2 linked regions of the Spirosoma rhododendri genome follow. Each later gene encodes a partner of the first gene's protein in a complex. Links are inferred from orthologs where the notes say so. Each region holds a gene or a part of one and is shown on either strand. Other genes may lie near its edges. The genes, in order: pfkA and rny.

Region 1 (11,502 bases):
CGTCAAGACAATTGAGTAAAGACGTGAAAAAAAAGAACGGCCCTGTTTAATCGCTAGACAGGGCCGTTTGTATATGTAGCCTGGAGCCGCGCCGGCGGACCGGTCCAGGCTACATATTCGCGTCAGCTACCGAAAACTGTAAACAGAAAACCGTGAACCGGTTTACGCGCTGTGCAGGAATTCCATAATGTCGCCGTCCTGCACGATGTATTCTTTGCCTTCGACTGACAGTTTACCCGCTTCGCGAACACCCGCTTCGGTCTTGAACTGCTCGAAGTCGGGCAGTTTCATCACCTGTGCGCGGATAAACTTCTTCTCGAAATCAGAGTGAATAACGCCAGCGGCCTGCGGTGCTTTCCAGCCCCGGTGAATCGTCCAGGCGCGGACCTCCTTGACACCGGCCGTGAAGTACGTAATCAGGCCCAGCAGTTTGTACGACGCTTTAATCAGTTTGCTTAGTCCCGATTCGGTCAGGCCGTATTCACCAAGGAACAGTTCGCGCTCTTCGGGGTCTTCCATCTCCGAAATCTGCGACTCGATACCCGCGCTGATGATAATGACTTCGGCGCCTTCATCTTTCACCGCTTCCCGCAGCGTATCCGAGTAGGCGTTACCGTTGGGTAGTGATCCTTCATCGACGTTGGCGACGTAGATAACCGGCTTCACCGTCAGCAGGGCAATGTCGCTGATGGCTTCCTGCTCGTCGGGGGTTGCCTGAACCGTGCGGGCACTTTTCCCGGCTTCGAGGGCTGTTTTGTACCGTTTCAGAACCTCCAGTTCGGCTTTTGCTTTAGCGTCGCCCACCTGAGCTGCCTTCGCAATCCGCTGAATCTTCTTATCGACCGACTCAAGGTCTTTCAATTGCAACTCCGCGTCGATGATTTCCTTATCCGACACCGGGTTAACTTTCCCTTCGACGTGTACGATGTTGTCGTCTTCAAAGCAGCGAATGACATGTACAATCGCGTCGACTTCGCGGATGTTGGCCAGAAACTTGTTGCCCAGCCCGGCTCCCTGACTCGCGCCTTTCACCAGTCCGGCAATGTCGACAAACTCGATAATCGTCGGCACCACTTTCTGGGGTTTTACCAGCCCTTCCAGCGTATCGAGCCGCTCGTCGGGGACGGTTACGACGCCCACGTTTGGTTCTATCGTACAGAACGGATAGTTGGCGGCTTCGGCCTTCCCGCTCGAAATTGCATTAAACAGCGTCGACTTACCTACGTTCGGCAAACCAACGATTCCACATTGTAGACCCATCGTTGAATGGGCGAAAGAGCGAAAGAATGAAAAAGTGATCCATAAGTGTGGGTTTACAAGATCACTCTTTCATTCTTTCGCTCTTTCGCTCTTTAGTTTTTCCACAAAATTACACCTACATCGGCGGACCACCGCACCGGCGGGCCGTAAAAAAAGCCTTCGGTGGCAGCGAAGGCAGCGTAACGTAAGAGGGCTGGTCGGTGAGGGGAAACGTAGCAGACCCCGCTACTCCCATTTCAACTCCGTACTGAAGTCGTCGGATTGCTCGCGATCGTGCTGGGCGAACTGCGAAAAGTCGACGTCGGGCATCAAATCCTGCTTGACGTGGCAGAGCGTTTCCTGGAGGGCTTCCAGAAACTTATCGAAGTCTTCTTTGTACAAAAACAACTTCTGCTTTTCGTAGGTGTAGCTTTCGCCCTGCCCCTGCCGCCGACTTTCGGTGATGGTCAGGTAATAATCGTTCGAGCGCGTCGCTTTGACGTCGAAGAAGTACGTCCGTTTACCCGCCCGTACACGTTTTGAGTAGATTTTCTCCCGATCCCGATCCTCCACAGGTTGATTAAGTTAGCCGATAGTTCGGGCTAAAGTACGTGGAATCAGGCCATAATAAAAAAAGCGGCCCCATCTTTTGTAGAACTGGCGGGATAGATTTCCGCGTACCTGTAGAAGCATTTCCACAGGTTTCGGCCTAATTGCTTGGTAGTAAGGGCTGGCAGGACTACCTTTGTTTTACAGGAGTTGTACTTTTTGGAGATTTCGGCCACGCAGCCATCGTTTTTCGGCAACTGGTCAGTCCGTAACCTTTACCAAAAGTCAAATGAATTTACTCGTGTCGTTGCTGCTTTTTGTAGGCGGCTTTAAGTCGGCAGTAAAACCGGCTGGGCCTGCCCAAAAGGGAAAAGCAACCTATTACGCATCGAAATTTGCCGGTCGCATGACGGCCTTCGGTGAGCGTGTCAACCTCAAAGCCTTCACGGCCGCTCACCGCACCCTCCCCCTCAATACGCTGATTGAAGTAACCAATCTGAAAACGATGAGATCGGTTATCGTGCGGGTGAATGACCGGGGGCCATTCACCAAAGGGCACATCGTCGATCTGTCGCACGCGGCCGCCGAAGCTATTGGTCTGATGGGTAAAGGTGTTACCAGCGTCACCCTGCGCGTACTCGACAAAAGCCGCGTTAACGACTTGGTATCGGTGCTGATTACGCCCGATATGAATCAGTCGCTAATGCAGCCTGCGCTGTAAATCGTCGTCAGTTACAATTGTCGATACCACGGCCGTGCCCCGCGCCGTTGGTAGGATAGGTACGTGCTTTTGCGTACCTTTTGGCAATGAAACAATCCCTTAATCTTGGGCAGGTGCGCGAATTCGGCAACGTCGAATTTCTGGCCCGGCAGATGGTCGAAGGCTTTATCACGGGCCTGCATAAGTCGCCGTTTCACGGGTTTTCGGTTGAATTTGCCGAACACCGGCTGTATAATACCGGTGAAACGACCCGGCACATCGACTGGAAAGTGTTCGGCAAGACGGAGAAGCTGTTCGTCAAGCGGTACGAGGAAGAAACCAACCTCCGCTGCCACCTCCTGATCGACACGTCGTCGTCGATGTATTATCCCGAAGCCAACTACGGCAAGATGACGTTCAGCGTGATGGCCGCTGCCTGCCTGGCGTATATGCTGCAACGTCAGAAAGATGCCGTCAGCCTGACGACCTTCGCCGACACCATCGACGTACAGACGCCGGTCAAATCGACACCCTCGCACGTTCACAAGCTGTTCACGCAGCTCGACCTGCTCATGAAGCAGCCGAAGCCCCTACGACGTACTTCAGCGGCCGACGTGATTCATCAGGTGGCGGAGAAAATCAACAAGCGGTCGCTGGTGATTATTTTCAGCGATATGTTCGAGAACGTGTCGAAGAGTGATGCGCTGTTCTCGGCCCTGCAACACCTGCGACACAATCTGCACGAGGTGTTGCTGTTTCACGTCACGGATAAGAAAACAGAAGAGGACTTTGCGTTCGATGAGCGGCCTTACGAGTTCATCGATTTGGAAACAGGTGAGAAGGTAAAGCTACAGCCGGGGCAGGTGCGGGCGTCGTATCAGCAGGCGGTGAAGCAGCAGTTTCAGGACCTGCGGATGCGCTGCGGGCAATACAAAATCGACTTCATTGAAGCCGACATCGCGCAGGGATTTGAGCAAATCCTGACGGCGTATCTGGTGAAGCGGACGAAAATGAAGTAAAAGGTTCTTCAACACAGAGGCACGGAGGTCACGAAGAAAAAAGAGCAAAGCTCTGTGACCTCCGTGATGCACTCCGTGCTCTCTGTGTTTAAGAACCCCTATTTTTTAGCCGATGCTTTGGCGGTGGCTGCCTGCTGCTTTTTGTGGAACTGCACGAAGTCTTCCAGTTGCTCGGGCGGTAGCTTGCGGGCGATGATCTTCTTCTGCTTGTCGAGCACGTAGACAGTTGGTGTCGTCCATACATCGAAGCGGGTACGGAAGTCGGTTTGGTGCTTGTAATCGTAGCCGTTGATGGCGTTGCCCAGCTTAAACTCACGGATAAACTTCTTCCATTCGGCCGGTGTCTGGTCAATCGCAATCGCGACGACTTCCACACCCTTACCTTTGTTGGCATCGGTGAATTTCTTCAGGCCGGGTGCGCTCTCGCGGCAGTGACCACAGTGCGGGTCGTAGAAGTACACGACCGTATAGTCGGCTTTGATGTTCTGAAAGTTGATGGGCCTGCTCAGCGTGTCGCTCACGACGGGAGCAGGCAGGACTTTTCCAACCAGTAACGGTTTCAACGTGGCTACCCGTTCGCCAATGCTTTTCAACGTCGAGCTATCCGAAACGGGCATAACGCCGGTCTTGTAGTACTTCTCGAACATATGCACGAACAGTCCGTCGGTGCCGACCACTTTGGGCCGTTCGTACTGACTCGTGATGTAGTAAATGACGTACTGGAGCACATCTTTGTTCTTCCCGGCCTGCGCCTTACCAACGACATAATCGGCTTCTTTGACGAGCGAATCCGGGTTCTGCACGGTCAGCTCCTTAATGTACCGATCAAGCTTACGTTGTAGAATGTTGGTGCGGACGAACCGCTCGTCCGAGAAGTCGTAGTCGTCCCAGAAGTGTTTTTTGAAGTAGTTGAATACCCATACCGAGTCGGGGCGACCGTTTGACGCTTTGGGCGCGGTGGGCACTTCGGGTTCGCTGGCGGCTTTGATGATTTTCACCGCAAACGAATTTTTGTTAGCCGTAAAGAACTGATCGCGGTCGGTTTGTGCCTGCTTTTGCAGGGCCGTCATTTTCTTATCGACCTCGGCGTTGGCGGCTGCATCGCCCGGCTTTTTCTGCTGCCCGATTACTTTCGCTTCGTCATACAGTTTGTTCAGGCTCTGCTGGTAGCCATAGAACAGTTCGTTCTCTTTCGAGCCCGTGATTTTCATGTTCTTCACGACGCTCCCCGTGTCGGTGGCAAACGAAAAATTCTGGTCGCTGTCGATCAGGAATTCGACGTAGCCGTTTTTGGGCGTTACGAGCAGATACAAGCCTTCAGGCAGGGGTTTGGCGCCAGTAAATACCATGTGGCCCTCGCGGTCGGTGCGGGCCGTATCTTTGGGGATGTACTGCGTGGTGCCGTAGTAGTGGGCCAGCACACAGGTCGTATCGGAGACTCCGCGAATCTGCCCGTTGATAGTGTAGGCTGCTCCGCCGGTTGCCGGTGCCGACTGGGCCAACAGCCCGGTGGCCGAAGCGAACGCAACCAGCACAGCTAAAAATAAATGATGCATAAACGAGTGGAAATATATCTTCATGGCTGAACAGTCAAATTTACGGGTTTTGCGCCCATCCTCCGCATCGTTACAACGTCTGTGCCAGCCCCGCTAGTCTATGTTTTTCTTCTTTTCTAAAACGCTCAATTACCTGCTCACCCCCGCTGGCTGGCTGCTGGCCGCGCTGCTCTGGGCGTTCTTTACCCGTAACCCACACCGCCGTCGCTGGGGTGTCGGACTGGCTATCGCGCTGTTCTGGTTATCAGGCAATTCGCTGCTGACGAACGAACTGGCGCGGTGGTGGGAATACCCGCCTTCGACCTTGCCCCGCCCCGACAGTTCCCGCTCTGTAGCCGTGGTGCTGACCGGCGGCACAACCAACAGCCACATTGATACGGGCGATGAGCATCCGTCGCTGGGGCCGGAGTCCGACCGGCTGGCGCAGGCGCTGTATCTCTACAAGCGGGGTGTTGTTCGGAAAATTCTGATCAGTGGGGGCAGCGGTAGCTTACCACTCGGGCCGGAGCCCGTCACCGATGAAGGACATCAGGGAGGGCGTTTTCTGATCCTGGCCGGGGTGCGACCGGGCGATATATGGCTGGAAAATAACTCGCGAAATACGCGGCAGAACGCCCTATTTTCTGGCCGGGTGCTGCGCCGACAGTTTCACACGAATCGCTGCGTGCTGGTTACGTCGGCCCCGCATATGCGTCGGTCGGTGAAATGCTTTCAGAAAGCAGGGGTCGATGTATTGCCCTATCCCGGCGGCTTTCGGCAGGCACCCCGCTCGTTTGCTATCGGGGAATGGCTCCTCCCCAACGAAACCGCCTTCCTCGACGCCTACCACCTGATCCGCGAGATCGTCGGCTACGTGGTGTACTGGGTAGCGGGGTATATTTGAAGAGCGAAAGAGTGAATGAGTGAAAGAGCGATGGCGCGCGTTAGCAACCTTTCGCTCTTTCACTCTTTCACTCTTTCATTCTTTCGCTCTTTAAACGCTCAGTATCTTCACCATCCGAAGGAGGTCTTCGCTGATGGGTTTGGGCAGGCGGATCGTATCGCGGAACGGGGTGTAGACGAGTTCGTTGTTGACGACACCCGCCATCACGTTCTTCTCGCCGTTCATCAGGCCTTCAAGGGCACCCAGGCCGAGTCGGCTGGCCAGAATCCGGTCGTAAGCCGTGGGGATACCACCCCGCTGAATGTGGCCCAGCGTCGTGACGCGCATATCGACTTTCGGCTCTACCTGCGCCCGTATTTTTTCCGCAATTTCGGTGGCGATACCGGCTTCTTCGCCTTCAGCGATGACGACGATCGACGATGATTTCTGACGGCTCCAGCCTGCTTTCAGCGTCTCGACAACTTCCGAAATCGGCGTCAGCACTTCAGGAACCATCACCATTTCGGCACCGCCCGCAATACCCGACTGAATGGCGATGTAGCCAGAGTCGCGGCCCATCACTTCGATAAAGAAAATGCGGTCGTGCGAGTCGGCGGTGTCGCGGATTTTGTCGATAGCTTCCAGCGCAGTGTTAACGGCCGTGTCGAAACCGATGGTATGATCGGTGCCGTAGAGGTCGTTATCGATGGTGCCGGGTGCGCCGACGGTTGGGATGCCGTATTCGTCGTAAAATAGCGTAGCACCAGTAAAGGTACCGTTACCGCCGATAGCCACCAGTCCTTCGATGCCGAACTTCTGGAGTTGTTCGGCGGCTTTGGCCCGGCCTTCCGGCGTCATGAATTCTTTGCTCCGGGCCGATTTCAGGATGGTTCCGCCACGTTGAACAATATTGCTCACCGAGTGTGACGTCATCTGAAATATGTCCCCATTTATCATTCCGCTGTACCCCCGGCGAATCCCGAATACTTCGAGTCCGTGATAGACCGCTCCCCGGACAACGGCCCGGATGCAGGCGTTCATACCCGGTGCGTCGCCACCCGAGGTAAACACAGCTATTCGTTTCATAGGTTAAAGACTAAGTTTTATCAGAAAAAGGATAAAAAGGAGATTTAGGGTAGGTTTCAGGGCCAAATTTATGGTCATTCTTCTGTAAAAAGCATAAGACACCTACTTATCACGCCTTTTCCACAAAAATTTAAAAAAATCGTAATGACGGTGCTGTACTCGTGTGTTTGCCGTGGGCCTACCGATCTGCCGCGCGTATCGAGTCTGCCAGCTCCGCGTAGGCCGTCTCTACCTGCCGTTGCAGCCCCGCTGCTACCTGCTCCGCTGCCTGCTTTCCGCTAATGATTTGGCTGGGGTTGAGCGTTGCCAGAAATTGAGCCACCGCCGGGTCGATGGGTTGCCGGGCGTCGATCAGATAGGCGGCCTGTTGCAGCAGCACGTAGCTGTCGCTATCGGGGCTACCGCAGAACAGTACGGGTGAGCCTGAGCCAACCGCGCTCATGGCCTTTGAGGGCACCGCAATGTGTGTCCATTCGGGGAGCAGACTCACAAGCTGAATATCGAGGTAATGCAATTGGCTACGGGGAATATTAGGCAACCGGATGATGCCCGCCTTTCCTTCAGTGGCTTTCAATACCGATTCGGCTTTGGTGCCGTACAGGGCAAGCACCAGCCGGAAACGAGTTGGGTCGAGGTGGCGGATGACGCTTTCCAGAAAGTCCGCCGAGTGCGCCTGCCCGACGTTACCCGCGTAGCCGAGGTAGATCAGGCCGTCGGTTGGGTCGCGCCAGGGCGGGCAGACGCGGTCGCGCTCCTGATGCATCAGCACCCCGCAGGGCAGAATCGTAGTCGGGATGGGTTTGCCGTATTCGTGCCGGACGTGTTCGGCCTGCCGGGGACCAAGCGCGATTAGGTGGTGCGGGGCGTTGCGGTACGTCTGCCGGATTACCCACTTGTAGAGCGCATTCGTCGGGCTGACCTTGCCTTCGGCCGCGAAGCCTTCGGGAAACAAATCCATCGACCAGAGCCAGTAGGGTGTACGTCGAAGCAGCAGCGACGCCCAGAATGGCAGCATCGGCGGACTCGTCATAATCAACAGCGGCCCCCGCCGAACCTTCAGTGCCCGGCGAATGAGCAGAAAACCATCTAGTAAGCCTGCGATGAGTTTGAGCAGCCCATTCTTCCCCGCGTAGACCGTTTTGACGCCGTGCGTTTCACCCACCGGCTGCCGGATAGCCCCACCGCCGTCGTAGGTGCGTTCGATATGTACCACCACAACATCGATGCCGTGCCGGTCGATCAGGTACCGCGCCAAATCCCAGGCCGACTCCCCGGTGATGCCCGGATTCGGCGGATAGTGGCGATTAACGATGGTGAGGGAGGGCATATGTTAAAGAGCGAAAGAATGAAAGAGTGAAAGAGTGATGGCGCCAGACGGTCGCTCTTTCACTCTTTCACTCTTTCGCTCTTTTGTCGGTATAGTTCTAGGTGTTGCTTCACAACTACCCTCTCCCCATAGTGCGCTTCGGCGAAGTGGCGGGCGTTGTAGCGCAGGGTGATCGGGTCGGAGTGGTCGAGCAGGCGGGTGATAGCTTGGGCGAGGTCGGTGGCACTGGCGACGTCGGCGAGGTAGCCGGTCAGGCCGGGTTCGATCATTTCGGGGATGCCGCCAGTGCGAAACCCCACGACGGGCGTACCGCAGGCAAGGGCTTCCATGATCGTATTCGGCAGGTTGTCTTCCAGCGACGGCACGACGAGCGCGTCGGCGGCATTGTAAGCGGCTACGATGTCGTCGGCGTCGCGCAGGATGCCGAGGTGACGCACCGTGTACGGGATTTCGTTGAACAGATAGGTTTTGCCTTTGCCGAACACCAGCAGTTCGAGCGACAGCTCCGGGCGGACTTTGTGAATGTGTTGCAGAGCTTCGGCCAGAAACCGGAACCCTTTCCGTTCGTCGGTAACGTTGGCACTGCCGAACAGCAGCCGCTTCGTCTTCGTGTCGGGCAGGTCGAGCCGGGCGTTGGCATCGGCCCGGTCGACGGGGCAGAAAACGGCCTGATCGATGGTATTGGGAATAACCGTCATCGGCGCGTTTCGCAGCAACGTACTTCGCCGGAGATCGTCGCCCAGCCACTGACTCGGCGGGACAAAATGTGGCGTATGCTGCTCGAACAGGCTTTTCTTCTGCTCGAACAAGCGGTATGACAGGTCGCGTTCGCCCGGTTTTTTCAGGTACGGGCAGGTATGGCAGTGGGTCTGGTAGTGCAGGCAGGTGCGGCTGTAGTGGCATCCTCCCGTAAACGCCCACTGATCGTGGATGGTCCAGACGACGGGTTTACCGAGCGCAAACAACGCCCGGAGCCCCGCTATCGACAGAAAACCGAAGTTAATCCAATGCAGGTGCAGAACGTCGGCCTGCTGGATGGCTGGGTGAAAGGTCAGGTTCGCGCCAAACTGAGCCGGGGAAAAGCCAAACCGCACCGCCGGGCTGCGTTCGTAGGGCAGGAAGTACAGCCGCTCAGCCACGAATCGCCCGAAAGCCGTTTGTTCGGCCAGAAAATTATTCGCCAGATAAAGCACCCCGTCTTCCGGTTGGTGCCGTTCGAGTCGGTCGGGAATACCCACCAGCAGCGTCGACGCAATACCCTGCGCGAGCATGGCCCGGTGCAGGCGCGTGGCCGCAACGCCCGCCCCGCCCGACAGGTGGTAGGTGCTCAGGTGGACGACGTTCACGGGCGGTACGCGAAGATGTTGAGCTGCAAATCCATGATGTCGTTGCCCCGGTACCGGTGGTTAACCAGCGGACGTGTCCGGCCCTGATTGCTATCCATGTAGTACCGAAAGCCGCTGCTTTCCAACACCTGAATGACCTCGCCCAGCGTCTGCTGATGCCCGATGTAGGCGTGAAATTCGACGAACAGATTCTGCACGTGAGCCAGCGCGTCGCGGCAGTCAGTCAGTACGGCGGTTTCGGCCCCTTCGATGTCAATTTTGAGCATATCGACGCGGGTTTCGCGCAGCAGGTAGTCGCGCAACCGCACCGACGGTACCCGCCGACGCCCCGTATCCGAAAACATCGACGCAGCATCGGCCTCGCCCGTTCCGAAGTCCAGCCCGTTTTCATCGACCCAGACGGCTTTGTTGATGATCTCGATGTCGGGAATGTTGTTGTCGCGCAGGTTTTTTGCCAGCACCTCACCGATGGCCGGGTCAGCCTCAAACGCCAGAATCCGGGCAGTGGGGTAGGTCTGCCGAAAGTAGGCCAGACTCGTACCTATGTTGGCTCCGCAGTCGAGGATGATCGGGTGGGCGGCCGTCGTAGTAAACCGGTACGATTCGTCGGCGAAGATTTCCTTGAACTGCCAGACGAACGACAGCGCGTCGGGCACCTGAAAGCGGTAGTTGATAAACGGAATCAGCCCCGACTGGTGGCGCGGCCGTCCGGCGTAGCGGAAGAACAGCCACAGCAGCCGTCGGCCGTTCGGCGTCTGCACCGCCCGGTACAAGTTCGTAAACAGGTATTTAAAGAGCCACATGGTGGGTTTACCGTTTGTGGTTGAAGGTTTAAGGTTCAATGCTTAACGCTAATCTGTGAGAGCAACGTTAAACCTTGAACTACAAACCTTAAACTCATAAAAAAGAAAAGCCGATGCCGGCGCCGGGGTACCAGTGGTCTTTCGGCACTTCGGGGTAGTAGACAAACTTGCGGCCGACTTCCAGCGAGAGTTGTGCTAACGAACTGGCCACGTGTGCGTTGTCGCTGAGTAATACGCCGTTGGGCGTCAGCTTCGGCAACACGACTTTATACTCTTCCAGCTCGTAGGTTGCCGAGTGGTCGCTGTCGTTGATGAACAGGTCGATGGGCTGGTCGAACGCTTTCAGGCTGGTGATCGAATCGCCGTACAGCACCTGCCCGACTTCCTTGTAGATGCCATCGAGGAGGTAGCCCGCTTTGGGCGCGATGTCGGTGCCGTAATAGCGACCCGGCGATCCCTCGGCCCGGTTTCGCAGGAGGGCCGAGCACAGCAGCACCGCCCCTAACCCCTTGTCGACGCCCGTTTCGATGACGACGCCCGGCTTCATAATCCGGACGAGGGCGTACCAGCCCAGCCGCCGACCGAATTCCACGCGTAGATCGGCCACACGCTTGTACGACGACGTTCGGGTTTTTTCCAGGACGTAGTCGCGTAGGGCGTCGTCGGTCTGCACTTCGCGGAAATACGCCTGCACCGTTGCGGGCGACACCCCCGATACCACCGCGACGGTATGCGCCAGATAAAGCAGGCTGTCGTCGGTGAGGGCGTAGGTGTAGTTGGTATCCTCCCGCGAGTCGACGCTCCAGCGCAGAATCTGCCCGTAGCGGTAGTTGTAGGCGCGGGTAGCCTGCCGGAGCCGGGGCAGGTAGTTGACCACCCGCGACTTCCGAATTTTATACAGCCGGTCGAGACCGAACAGATCGATTAGTAGTTTGCGCATAGAATAGAAAACCCCTCACCCCCGGCCCCTCTCCCAGAACGGGAGAGGGGGGCAAAACACTCAAAACTCTCCCTT
Region 2 (11,556 bases), 4.8 Mb from region 1 along the record:
GTAAAAATCTGCCCCAGGTATTTTTCGTTAAAACCGATGCCATTGTCAGTAACCGTAATCCAGACGTAGGACTGGGGCGGGGTATTTACTTCCTGTGAACTGTTGGGTACCGACTCCGCCGACGTAAGCCGGCTGCTGATCTGTATGGTCGGGGCGGGGGCCTCCGGTGAGTCAGGCTGAAACTTCAGGGCATTGGCTACCAAGTTCTGGAATAACTGATGCAATAACACGGCGTCGCCATGTACGGTGGGCAGCGGCTCGATCTGAATCTGCGCCCGCTGATCGTGGATGCTGAACTCAAGATCATCCATTACCTGCGCCAGTATGTGGTTCAGGTTGACAGCCCGGAAGGCCGTGCGGGTTCCCGACAAACGGGCGTAGTTCAACAGGTCACTCACCAGGTCGCGCATCCGACCGGCCGACAGCTGCATCCGGCGAACGAGGTCGGCGGCAGCGTCGTTCATCTCGTCCGAAAACTGCGTTTTCAGTACGTCGCTGAACGAAACGATTTTGCGGAGGGGTTCCTGCAAGTCATGGCTGGCGATGTACGCAAACTGCTCCAGACTCTGGTTCGACTGGTGCAGGCTATGAACCGTCTGCTCCAGTTGTCGGCGCATGTGCCGGTCTTCACTGATGTCCTGTACTGTCGCCACGAAACCGTCATTCAGTGTCGTCAGCGATATGGATAACCAGCGGGCGTACTGCTGAACATACCGATCGATGACCAGGCTTCCCCCGGTTCTGACCAGTTCGCACAACCGATCAAACTGGTCGGGCTTCAGCGGATACAGGACAGACAGCAACTGACCCAACAACTGGCTGTCGGGTTGCTGAGCCAACTGAGCAACCTGCCGATTGGTCATTGTTACCTGAAAATCCGTGATGGCCTGATTCACGTCGCGGATGGCGTCGAATACCAGTATAGCGTTGGGCGATGAGTTCAGAACACCATTGAGCAGAATAGTCTGATGGGCCAGTCTGCGGGTAAGCTGTTGCAAATCACTGGGTTCGGTATAGGACAGTAGCAAACCGTCGGATCCGAACGGCGATACCGATTGCGTAACCTGAATGTCGCGCTTGCCGATCTGGTAATGCTGCTCGACACGGCGTGGCTGCCCCGTTACCAGCACATCCAGGTATGTTTTCCAGAGTGTTGTCTGGCGAATCGACGGGAAATAGTCGCTCAAGTGCGCGCCGATGATCGGCTCTTTCGAGTCGGGTTGCTGGTCGCGCGTGTCGCGCCGGGCTACCTCGTTCAAAAACTGGTAGCGAAAGTCAGTGATCGGCGCGTCGGCTTCTTCACCCTGCCGTACTGCCACCAGTCCGACAAGGCCGCCGGTGCTGTGCGTAAGTAGTTGATTCCAGAGCGTGTCGAACGGTGCCGGGATCGACAGGTTTGACAACGGTTCGGGTTCAGCGGTGGAAGTTGGAATAAAGGACGACATACAAAACTCAATTGATACGGCTGCGCATACAGGTGTATATAACCCGCAAAATTGAGTTTCGATTAAAAAAGGGTTATATGAACTGAAGCAATCAGGAGCGAGCTGTCTGATTAACAGCAGAATAATGCGTCCGTAATCAGGGTGCTCAGGGTGCTTTATCGCTTGCCGGTGGAGACTGGTTCAATTCAAACAGGTACCCGTCGGGGTCGGAGAAGTAAAGTTGTACCACCCCGTCGAAGCGCACCTGTCGATGATACGGAATCTGTTTCGCCTTCAGGTACGCTTCCGATTTGGCGATATCTTCCACATACAGCGCGTAATGACTGCCGTTGCGGTCGTGGTTGACTTGCGCGGTACGGCCGTTGAGGAGGTGAATCATCTGACCGTTGCCCAGATCAAACCAGGCGCGGGTTGCTTTCAGATTGTCGGGAACGGGGGCTGGTTTCAAGCCCATCACGTCGCGGTAAAATGCCGCACTCGTCGGAATATCTTTGACGTGAATGCCGAGGTGATTATGACGGACGATGCCTAGCTTATCCTGCCCGATGGCGAGTGCTGGTAGCAATAACAGGGCGTAGAAAAGGTGTTTCATGAGGCCAAAAGCGGTCATCGAACCAAAACTACCTCACTCTGCCGCCCCGATGCCGTTTCGAGCGTCAGTACGTACTGCCCCGCTGCCAGACCCTTTACCGAAAGCTGACGGGTGTGTTCGCCGGGGGGCAGCGCGGCTTCTGACAGGCGAGGGCCGGATTGCCCGGTAAGGCTTGTCAGGCCAATCGAAAATGGTCCCGTACTGATCGTTGAGAACCGAATCGACAGGTTTTCCGAAACGGGGTTGGGGTATACAGAAAACTGCGTACCCACAGGCTCGTCGATGGCGGTGATGACATTTCCGGACTCCGTTGCTTTCAGAATCCAGTTGCCCGGATCGATCACGATACCCGTAACCGCTCCTTTGGCGGGCAGCGTAAACGTCTGACTCGCTGTGTTGTTCTGCACGGTAACGACCGTGTCGCCCGCTGCCGACTGTACCCGAAGCTGGACTGGCATGGTAAACGAACCGGGGTTGGTCGAAACGGAGTTGCGCTGATCGAGCTGTACTGTTACGGTTCGGGCGGTTGGCATTCCGTTAATCGTGTAACGGTAGGTTGGGTAGCCTTCGCCGTAGATCCACTGCTTGAAAAAGTAATCAAGTTTCCGGCCAGATACCTGTTCCGCAACGGCCTGAAAATCTTCTGTAACTGCGGTTTGGTAAGCCAGCGACAGGGTACTAGTGTAGGTGCGCAGAATCTGAAAAAAGGTGTCGTCGCCAACGATGCCCCGAAGCATGTGGAGAACGGCCGCTCCCTTGGCGTAACTGCGGGCACCGTTGAATATGTTACCGAAGTTGCTGATGTCCTGCACGTAGATACTGCCGGTAGCCGTTCGGGCGCGGGCCATAAAGCTGGCCATCGTACTCATATAGCCCGATTGCCCGCTCACCGACTCGGCATAAACGGCTTCGGCGTAGGAGGCAAAGCCTTCATTGAGCCAGATATTCTGCCAGTCGCGACAGGTAATTTTGTCGCCAAACCACTGATGGGCCAACTCGTGAGCAATGACGGCGGGAATAAGTGCACCGGCTTCCATCGAACTGATCGTTTGGTGCTCCATACCACCGTTACCCTGGGTAAACTGAGCGTGTCCGTACTTTTCCCGCAGGAAAGGATAGGGTCCAAACCGGGTTGTAAACAGTTGCAGCATAGTGGGCGTCAGGTCCAGATTAGCCTTGACTGACGACAGGATTTCGGGATAGATGTAGTGCGTAACAGGCATAGTCTGCCCGTTGTAGGTGAAGGGCGTGTCGTAGCGGGTGTAGTTCGACATCGCAATCGAGATCAGGTACTGCGCGATGGGGTGACGGTTTCGCCAGGCATAAGTCGTTGTACCGTTGTTGTTTACCGTCGTACTGACGAGCGTACCGTTCGAGACGGACACGAACATAGAGGGAGCCGTGATACGCACGTCCGATGAGTCCGCTTTATCAGCGGGGGTATCCTTGCACGGAAACCAGTCGGGGGCACCGTAGGGCTCGCTCAGGCTCCAGATCACCGGGTCGCTTGTCCGTTCGTGCGTGCTGAACGAAAAACTGTTTTGCGCCTGCCCATTCGGCACACCCTGATAGTACACCGTAACGCTGTAAATCTGGCTGTTTGTCAGGGGCTGAGCGGGCGTGATGGTCAGCCGACTCTGGGTAAACTGGTACAACAGCTTTTGCCCATTGGCTTTCACCGAATCGACGCGTAGCCCCTGACCGGCAGAACCCGTTGTTGAATTAAGATCGAGGAAAAAAGAGGACAACGAAGCGGCTGTGCACTTGAGTTTAACCGTCACCGCCCCGCGCAGGTACTTGGGGCTGTACGTTAGGTTCAGATCCAGTCCGTAGTAGTTAACGTCGATATTGTTGTCGCCGGGATACGCCAGCCGGGCTTTGGGGTTGCTGGCCTGCCGGGTCATCGCGCGGACTTTCCCGTCCCGGCAGAAGCTTCCCCCGTCGGTATCGGCGTTTAGCTGCGCCAGCGAAACAAAACTGAGCAGACACAGAACACCAGTCAGGATTCGCGCAAACGAAAGCTGGATCGTAGTAGATAGCATGTTATGAAGAGGAAGGCGTATGTTATTATGACTGGGAACTGGCCGGATCGTTACCTGATGGGAGTATAGCCTTGAGCGGTTGATCGCTGCGTTCAGCCTCCGCCCGCAGGGCATCTAGCCGACGCTGATCTGCCTCGGGTAGCTGCAACTGCCAGCCCATCGACGATGCCAGCTGAAACATCATATATTGAATCTGATTGTTGGCGATCTTGGGCAGATCGCTTTGCATGGCCCGTTCATTCATCACCTGCTTGGCCTCACTCAGAATCTGGGTGTAGTCGGCCCCGTTGAAATGATTCAGAATTCCCGCCTGAATATCGTAGAACCGATAATCGGTATCGATCGATAACACTTCCGGTTCCGGAAACGATTCGATGACCAGCATCCGGTCGTTGGGGTCGGGTGCCTGAAAACGTACTTTGGCAAAGTCGAACCCAACCAGCACCTTCGATTTGGCAATGACCATCGCTTTTTTCGGGTCATTGAGCAGGTACAGGATTTTCTTCTGATCCTGGTAGTTGTAAATCTCCGAGAAATAGCCTTCCGCCATCACCACTTTGAATACCTTTTCGATACGCTCCAGCAGCAGCGTCGATTCATGCCGGACGTCAGTTACGCCGGTGCGTTTACGCAGCATATTGGCGGCTGCAACGCCCCCGCCAGCTCCAGCGATCAGCAACAAAAAAGTGGTCAAAAAATCCATAGGTGACGATAAAAGTAGGCGAATTCGACAAATGAAAAAAGTGTACTACATAACAGCTAATCAACTGTTTTGCAGTACACTTTGTCTATTGGTAAGTGCAGTTACTTAGCGTAAGCTACTGCGCGCATTTCCCGGATAACGGTAACTTTTATTTGCCCCGGATACTGCATTTCTTTCTCAATTTTCTGCGAAATTTCGTACGAAAGCGCACCGGCCCGGTCATCGGAAATGTGGTCGGCATCGACCATGATCCGCAGTTCGCGCCCGGCCTGGATAGCGTAGCATTTCGTAACGCCGGGGAAACCGCCCGCCAGTGCTTCGAGGTCTTTCAGCCGCTTGATATACGACTCCATCATCTCCCGCCGTGCGCCCGGACGTGAGCCCGATACGGCGTCACAGACCTGTACGATGGGCGAGATCATGCTCGTCATCTCGATCTCGTCGTGGTGGGCGCCGATAGCGTTGATGACCTCTGGATTCTCTTTGTATTTCTTCGCCAGTTCCATCCCCAGAATCGCGTGGGGCAGTTCGGCTTCTTCGGGCCATACTTTACCAATGTCGTGCAGCAGGCCCGCCCGCTTGGCAAGCTTGGCATTCAGCCCCAGTTCAGCGGCCATCGTAGCGCAAAGCTTTGCCACTTCGCGCGAGTGCTGAAGCAGGTTCTGCCCGTAGCTGGAGCGGAAGCGCATCCGCCCAACCATCTTAATCAGTTCGGGGTGTAGCCCGTGGATACCGAGGTCGATAACCGTCCGCTCGCCGATTTCGACAATCTCGTCTTCGATGTTCTTGCGGGTCTTGGCCACAATCTCTTCGATACGGGCCGGGTGTATCCGGCCATCCTGTACGAGCCGGTGCAGCGACAGCCGCGCAATCTCGCGCCGGACCGGGTCGAAACCCGAAATAATGATGGCTTCGGGGGTATCGTCGACAATGATTTCAACACCAGTGGCGGCTTCCAGCGCCCGGATGTTGCGCCCTTCGCGCCCGATCACTTTGCCCTTCACATCGTCCGACTCAATATTGAACACCGACACGCAGTTTTCGATCGCGTGTTCGGTAGCCGTACGTTGAATGGTTTCGATGACCACCTTTTTGGCTTCCTTGGTGGCCGTCAGCTTGGCTTCTTCGATAATGTTTTTGACGTACGACGAAGCCCGTGTTTCGGCTTCGGCTTTCAGCGTATCGATGAGTTGTTCGCGCGCCTGATCGGCCGATAAACCGGCAATGCGCTCCAGCTGCGCCACCTGTTCGGCCAGCATGGTGTCGGCTTCCTGCTGCCGCCGATCAACGTCTTCACGTCGTTTCGCCAGCGCGTCGTTCTGCTGATTGAGGGTGTTCCGTTGCTGATTGATCTCGTTGCGCTGCTGATTCAGCTCCTGGTCACGAGTGCGCTGCTGATCGGCCTGCTGCGCCAGTTGTTGCTCGCGCTGCTTGAGTTTATTTTCGTTCTGCTGAAGCAGATTCCGCTTTTGGCTCGTCGTTTCTTCAAACTCTGCTTTCAGGCGGATGTATTTATCTTTGGCTTCGAGCATCCGTTCTTTCTTGATGGTCTCGGCCTGCTGTTCGGCATTTTTCAGGATAGCGGCCGCTTTCTCTTCGGCTTCCTGCTCACGTTTTGCGTGGGTATCGGCCATTGTTCGCCGGCCGATCACGAGCCCCAGTCCGCCACCAGCCAGTAAGGCCAGTATAGCAATCCAAACTGGAATATCCATTGGAAGTATATCGTTAAGGTTGAAAAAAAATTAGCAACCTGCTGCGATACGACTACCGATTACAGTTAAATCATCAATAAAAAAACGAAGTGTGGCGAAGGAAAAAAGACGGATTCTGCTAGATAAATAATCGTCTCTGATCGGTTGATTTTTTTCGTTAGTTCAGTGATGAATTATAGCGACGTGTAAAATGAATCGGGCTACAAGACAAACTACGCCGATGTGACGACGTTGTCGAGTTGCACAATTCGTTTGTATAACATTTGTTGTAATTGCTGCCCTTGCTGGTCACTTCTGAATTTGTTGACTAACCCGTCGAAGGCAATGCGCATCATTGCTTCGCCGGGGTTATCGATACCCTCCTCCTTTAATTCATCCAGTAGTTGCTGCATCCGTTCAGCGGCATTTCTAACGAATACCTCTGTCTCCGGCTCAACCAGTATTTTGTAGCTGATGCCGGCAATTTTAACGTTTACAGGTCTTTCTTCTATGGCTGAGGTCGGCATGGTAGACATTAGCCAGGGGCAGTTAATAGTTATGACAAATTACTCCAGTGCGTTATACATCGGTCTAAAGTCCGAATATATTCGTCGAGTTGCTGCTTTAGTTCGGCATTCGGATCTGTCGCAGACAGATTGTTACCTACAATTTTACCAAATTCTTTCGACTTTGGTAGTTTTTTCTTCGAGTCAGCCAGTTTTTTCTCCAGCTTCTTTAGTTCCCGCTCTTTCAATGCCAGGTCCTTCCGAACCTCCTGTCGGTCGCGTTGTAGCTTCTCAATTGTACGCTGCGACGTCTTGGCTTCCTCCTTCAGCTGAACTATGTTGCTCTGCAACTGATCGATCAGCGACCACAATTGAAATTCATTAATTCCATTTGGATTCATTGGGATGGAGGGCATGGCCGGTAATCTGCCGGCTCCGGCAGATTACCGATAAAAAAGCACTTATTTACGAATCAGAGCACCCAGCTCGCGCTCAAAAGCGCCCATCAGCCGCTGCATTGTTTTGTCGATGGTGGCGTCGGTGAGCGTCTGTTGCGGGTCCTGCAACATAAAGCTGACGGAGTAGGCCTTGCGGTCGGTACCCAGCGAATCGTCTTCAAACACGTCGAATACGTTGACGGTCTGCAACAACTTACGCTCGGTCTGGTGCGCCAGCCGGTCGATCTGCTCAAAGCCCACGCTCTTGTCGAGTACCAGCGACAGATCGCGTCGGACGCTGGGGAAACGGGACACTTCCTGATAACGTACCTTCGGGCTACCCAGTTTCATCAGGTAATCCCAGTCGAAGTCGGCGTAGAACACCGGTTGCTTCAGATCGACCAGTTTGGTCAGGCGGGGCTGTACCAGTCCCAGGCTTACAACCGGTTTTTTATTGACCAGGTACGTAAGTCCGTATTGAAACAGGGTCGGGTCGGCGGGTTGCGATTCAGTCCGGCGGTCCTGATCGGGGCCAATCCGGAACAGGTTCAGCACACGCTGCACGGCAGCTACCAGGTCGGTATAGGCTACCGGCTGACTTTTCTGCTGCCAGCTTTCGGCCCGTTGGTTGCCCATCATGGCCAGACTTAGCCGCATCCGCTCGGTGTACTTCGTCGCTCCGTCGTCGGTAGTGGTCTGGAAATACACCTTGCCGAACTCGAACAGGCTCAAATCCCGCTGCCGCCGGTTGAGGTTATAAGTCAGCGTTTCGAGGGCTGAAAATAGCATACTCTGCCGCATCACTGATAGCTCATCGCTGAGTGGATTGAGCAACGTCACATCGGTACCGGGCAGGCTGGCCCGGATAGCGTCGTGATAGGCGGGGCGCGTGAGCGAGAGCGTCAGGATTTCATAGAAGCCAACCGCCGTCAGCACCTGCCCAACCCGGCTCTGCCACTGATTGACGTCGTTTTTGGGGAACTCGGTCAGTGATTCAGCCGACAGGCTGCTCGACAGCGGAATGTTATCCAGCCCGTAGATGCGCAGGATTTCTTCGATCACGTCGGCTTCGCGCGTCACGTCGACGCGGTAGGGGGGAACGATGGCCGTAAACCCGTCCGTTGTTCCGTCGGCCTGCTCGATGTCGAGCGCCGACAGAATACGTTTGATCTCGTCGTGGGCTATCTGGATCCCGATCAGCCGGTCGATATTACGGTACTGGACCGGTACGCGGAACGGCTCGACGGGAGCAGGGTATAGGTCGGTAATGTCGGACGTGATCTGCCCCCCGGCTACTTCCTGCATCAGGAGAGCGGCCCGTTTCAGTGCAAAAACGGGCATGTTGGGGTCGGTGCCCCGCTCGAACCGGAACGACGCATCGGTTTTGAGCCGGTGGTGCTGCGCCGTTTTCCGCACCGACTGGGCCGAAAAGTACGCCGACTCCAGGAAGATGCGCGTTGTCTGCTCCGTAACACCCGATTCTTTGCCGCCGAATACGCCCGCGATGCACATCGGCCCGTCGGCGTTGCAAATCATCAGGTCGGTATCGGTCAGGCTACGCTCGATACCGTCGAGGGTAACAAAAGGAGTACCGGTGGGCAGCGTTTTTACGATGACCTGATTACCCGCGATCTTATCCGCGTCGAATGCGTGGAGCGGCTGACCCAGATCGTGGCAGACAAAATTGGTGATGTCGACGACGTTGTTGATTGGGTTGATGCCGATCGTCCGGAGTCGCTGCTTGAGCCAGTCGGGCGATTCGCCGACGGTCAGGTTGCTGATTGTCAGACCTGTGTAGCGCGGGCAGGCGGCAACGTCCTCAACGCGTACGTCCAGCGTAAGGGATGTATTGTCGACGGTGAAGCGGCTTACGTCGGGCAGGCGCAGCGGCTGGTTCAGTACGGCGTGGAGGTCGCGGGCGGTACCGAGGTGCGAGGCTGCGTCGATGCGGTTGGGCGTCAGACCGATGATAATCTGGTAGTCGGCTTCGAGGTTGAAATAGCGCGCGGCCGGAGTGCCGTTGGGCAGGTCGGTCGACAGAACCATGATGCCCGCGTGCGACTGCCCGAGCCCGATTTCGTCTTCGGCACAGAGCATTCCTTCCGAAGCGGCTCCCCGGATTTTTGCTTTTTTGATCGTAAACGGTTCACCACCGGCGGGGTAGAGCGTAGCGCCCACTTTTGCCACTATAACCTTCTGACCGGCAGCGACATTAGGTGCACCGCAGACAATCGACAGGGGGCCGAATCGCCCGCGTCGACAGTGGTCAGGCTAAGTGAATCGGCATCGGGGTGTTTGGTACAGGTCAATACTTCGCCCACGACCAACCCCTCGAGGCCACCCGGCACAGCGTCGAACCGCTCAATACCTTCGACTTCAAGACCCGTTCCGGTCAGGCGTTTGCCTACTTCTTCGGGCGACTCGGGTAAATCAATGAACGTTTGTAACCATTTATAGGAAATCTCCATACGGCGGCATTGCGATAAAAATGCAAAGGTAAGGAGAAGGGCAACCCGGTAAAAGGAAGAACGTAGAAAGCGTAGCGGTTGCGCAGGTCAAAGTCGCCTGAGAATTACTTTCGGGCAGAGTATAGGATAAGGGTCTGCCAGCCGTACAGTGGTGGTTGACGGGCAGCCCGACGTGACGGTAACGGTGTATTTGTCCGCTATTACGTTGGTAAGGTCTTTCGTCGTTGCACCAGTTGACCAGGCATACGTAAAGGGCGGATTGCCACCGCTGGCCGTCAGCGTGATGCGCCCGTCGCTGGCCCCGAAGCACGTGGGAGGCACGGCCGCTGTCGACAGCGTAGGGGCGGAGTAGGCCGTGACGGTCAGACTGGTGACGGCCGTACAGCCGTTGGCACTGGTGACCGATACGCGCAGCGTGCCCAACGTGGCTGTCCAGTTTACCAGTGCGGTCGTACTGGTAGGCGTTCCCCCGCTGGCGATGGTGCCGCCCGTGACCGTCCAGCTGTAAGTGCCCGACGTGCTGCTGACGCTGTATGGTGACGACGAGCCGATGCAGGCTGTTGCTGAACTGCCAACGAAACCAATGGCTGGCGTATCGCCCGTAACGACGACTGAGGTTGTGTCCTGACAACCGGCGGCATCGGTCACGGTAAGCCTGAACCGCCCTGTGCTGGTTGTCGAGATAACCGCCGTCGTTAGCAGCTGCTGATCGGCTGTGATCCACTGATACGTGTAGGGGCCACCTGTGCTGTTGGCGGATGCCGTGAGCGAGGTTGCCCCCGTGGGGCGGCAAACAGCAGGGTTTCGGGGGTAATCGTCGGCTGTATCGTGTTCGATGAATTGACGAATTCAAGGCAGACCGAGCCGGTTTGTCCCAGTTCGTTGACGACCGTTACCCGGATGGTATCCCGCCCGCAGTTAGGGGCATTACTGCGCATCGTGTACAGCAGGCAGGTGTTGTTTGATGGGTCGATACTGACGGAGCCGGTCAGGGTGCCACCGACGACGTTCTGGATGAAGTTGGTGCTACCACAGCTGTTCAGCCGAAGGCAGTGCTGTCTCCGCTGACCGGGCGTAACCTGGGCTGCGCGGTAGAAACTGGTCGGCTGGTTAGACGTGGGGTCCAGCACGTCGACCGGCGCATCGTAGTTTGAGTAGTAGCCAAAATTGCCTGTAGCACTTGACCCGCTGATGACGCCGACGTGAAACCGCTGACTGGCGGTCAGTACGTTGGCCTGGCTAAAGGGCGAAGCGGTATTGGCGGTAAAACTGACGACGGAATAGGCCGTGCCATTTACGCGCACACTGTCTCTGACCGACCCCCTGGCCGTGTACGACTGATTGTTGAACAGCAGACTCGGCAGGGCTGAGGTGGGAATGACGACGAGGGCCTGCTCGATTGTGCTGCCCACGTTGCGGAAGAAATCTGTACGTATACTACCCGTGCAATTCGTGATGGCTGGCAGAATCGCCATGCCATACTCGTTGGCAGCTACCGACGAAACCTGGTAGGCGTAGAATTTTTTGTTACCCGTAAACTGAAACGCCCGGCTAAAGGCCGAGTTGGTCAGGTTGTAGGTGTATACCTGCCCGGCGTCGAGCGTGATGGTGGTCAGGGATGTGGGTGGCCCGTTTGCCGTAGCCGGACCCGTAATGGTAAGGCTGGTCGCTT

Evidence for each region.
Region 2: pfkA (region 1) and rny share a complex: the UniProt entries of both Bacillus subtilis proteins name them as parts of the possible RNA degradosome complex. The link is inferred for Spirosoma rhododendri from one-to-one orthologs.

Annotation. Positions count from the first base shown.
Region 1 is NZ_CP051677.1:755,328-766,829, reverse strand. Bases 5,025-7,963 are described here. They hold pfkA (6-phosphofructokinase), read right to left. Parts: upstream 7,012-7,963; coding sequence 6,037-7,011; downstream 5,025-6,036. Other genes in these bases: HH216_RS02925 (glycosyltransferase), read right to left, coding at 7,190-7,963; HH216_RS02935 (YdcF family protein), read left to right, coding at 5,164-5,946; HH216_RS02940 (TlpA family protein disulfide reductase), read right to left, coding at 5,025-5,063. In the rest of the region: HH216_RS02965 (ABC transporter permease/M1 family aminopeptidase), read left to right, coding at 1-19; redox-regulated ATPase YchF, read right to left, coding at 163-1,260; HH216_RS02955 (DUF3276 family protein), read right to left, coding at 1,486-1,812; HH216_RS02950 (septal ring lytic transglycosylase RlpA family protein), read left to right, coding at 2,078-2,509; HH216_RS02945 (DUF58 domain-containing protein), read left to right, coding at 2,596-3,507; more of HH216_RS02940, read right to left, coding at 3,606-5,024; more of HH216_RS02925, read right to left, coding at 7,964-8,338; HH216_RS02920 (glycosyltransferase family 4 protein), read right to left, coding at 8,398-9,684; HH216_RS02915 (FkbM family methyltransferase), read right to left, coding at 9,681-10,487; HH216_RS02910 (class I SAM-dependent methyltransferase), read right to left, coding at 10,582-11,427. UniProt on the Bacillus subtilis protein: Catalyzes the phosphorylation of D-fructose 6-phosphate to fructose 1,6-bisphosphate by ATP, the first committing step of glycolysis.
Region 2 is NZ_CP051677.1:5,597,576-5,609,131, reverse strand. Bases 4,190-7,182 are described here. They hold rny (ribonuclease Y), read right to left. Parts: upstream 6,495-7,182; coding sequence 4,884-6,494; downstream 4,190-4,883. Other genes in these bases: HH216_RS23555 (hypothetical protein), read right to left, coding at 7,030-7,182; HH216_RS23560 (cell division protein ZapA), read right to left, coding at 6,707-7,000; HH216_RS23570 (DUF4230 domain-containing protein), read right to left, coding at 4,190-4,782. In the rest of the region: HH216_RS23585 (sensor histidine kinase), read right to left, coding at 1-1,445; HH216_RS23580 (VOC family protein), read right to left, coding at 1,591-2,037; HH216_RS23575 (M1 family aminopeptidase), read right to left, coding at 2,052-4,079; more of HH216_RS23570, read right to left, coding at 4,105-4,189; more of HH216_RS23555, read right to left, coding at 7,183-7,380; HH216_RS23545 (SprB repeat-containing protein), read right to left, coding at 9,972-10,532; HH216_RS23540 (IgGFc-binding protein), read right to left, coding at 10,580-11,556. UniProt on the Bacillus subtilis protein: Endoribonuclease that initiates mRNA decay. Initiates the decay of all SAM-dependent riboswitches, such as yitJ riboswitch. Involved in processing of the gapA operon mRNA, it cleaves between cggR and gapA.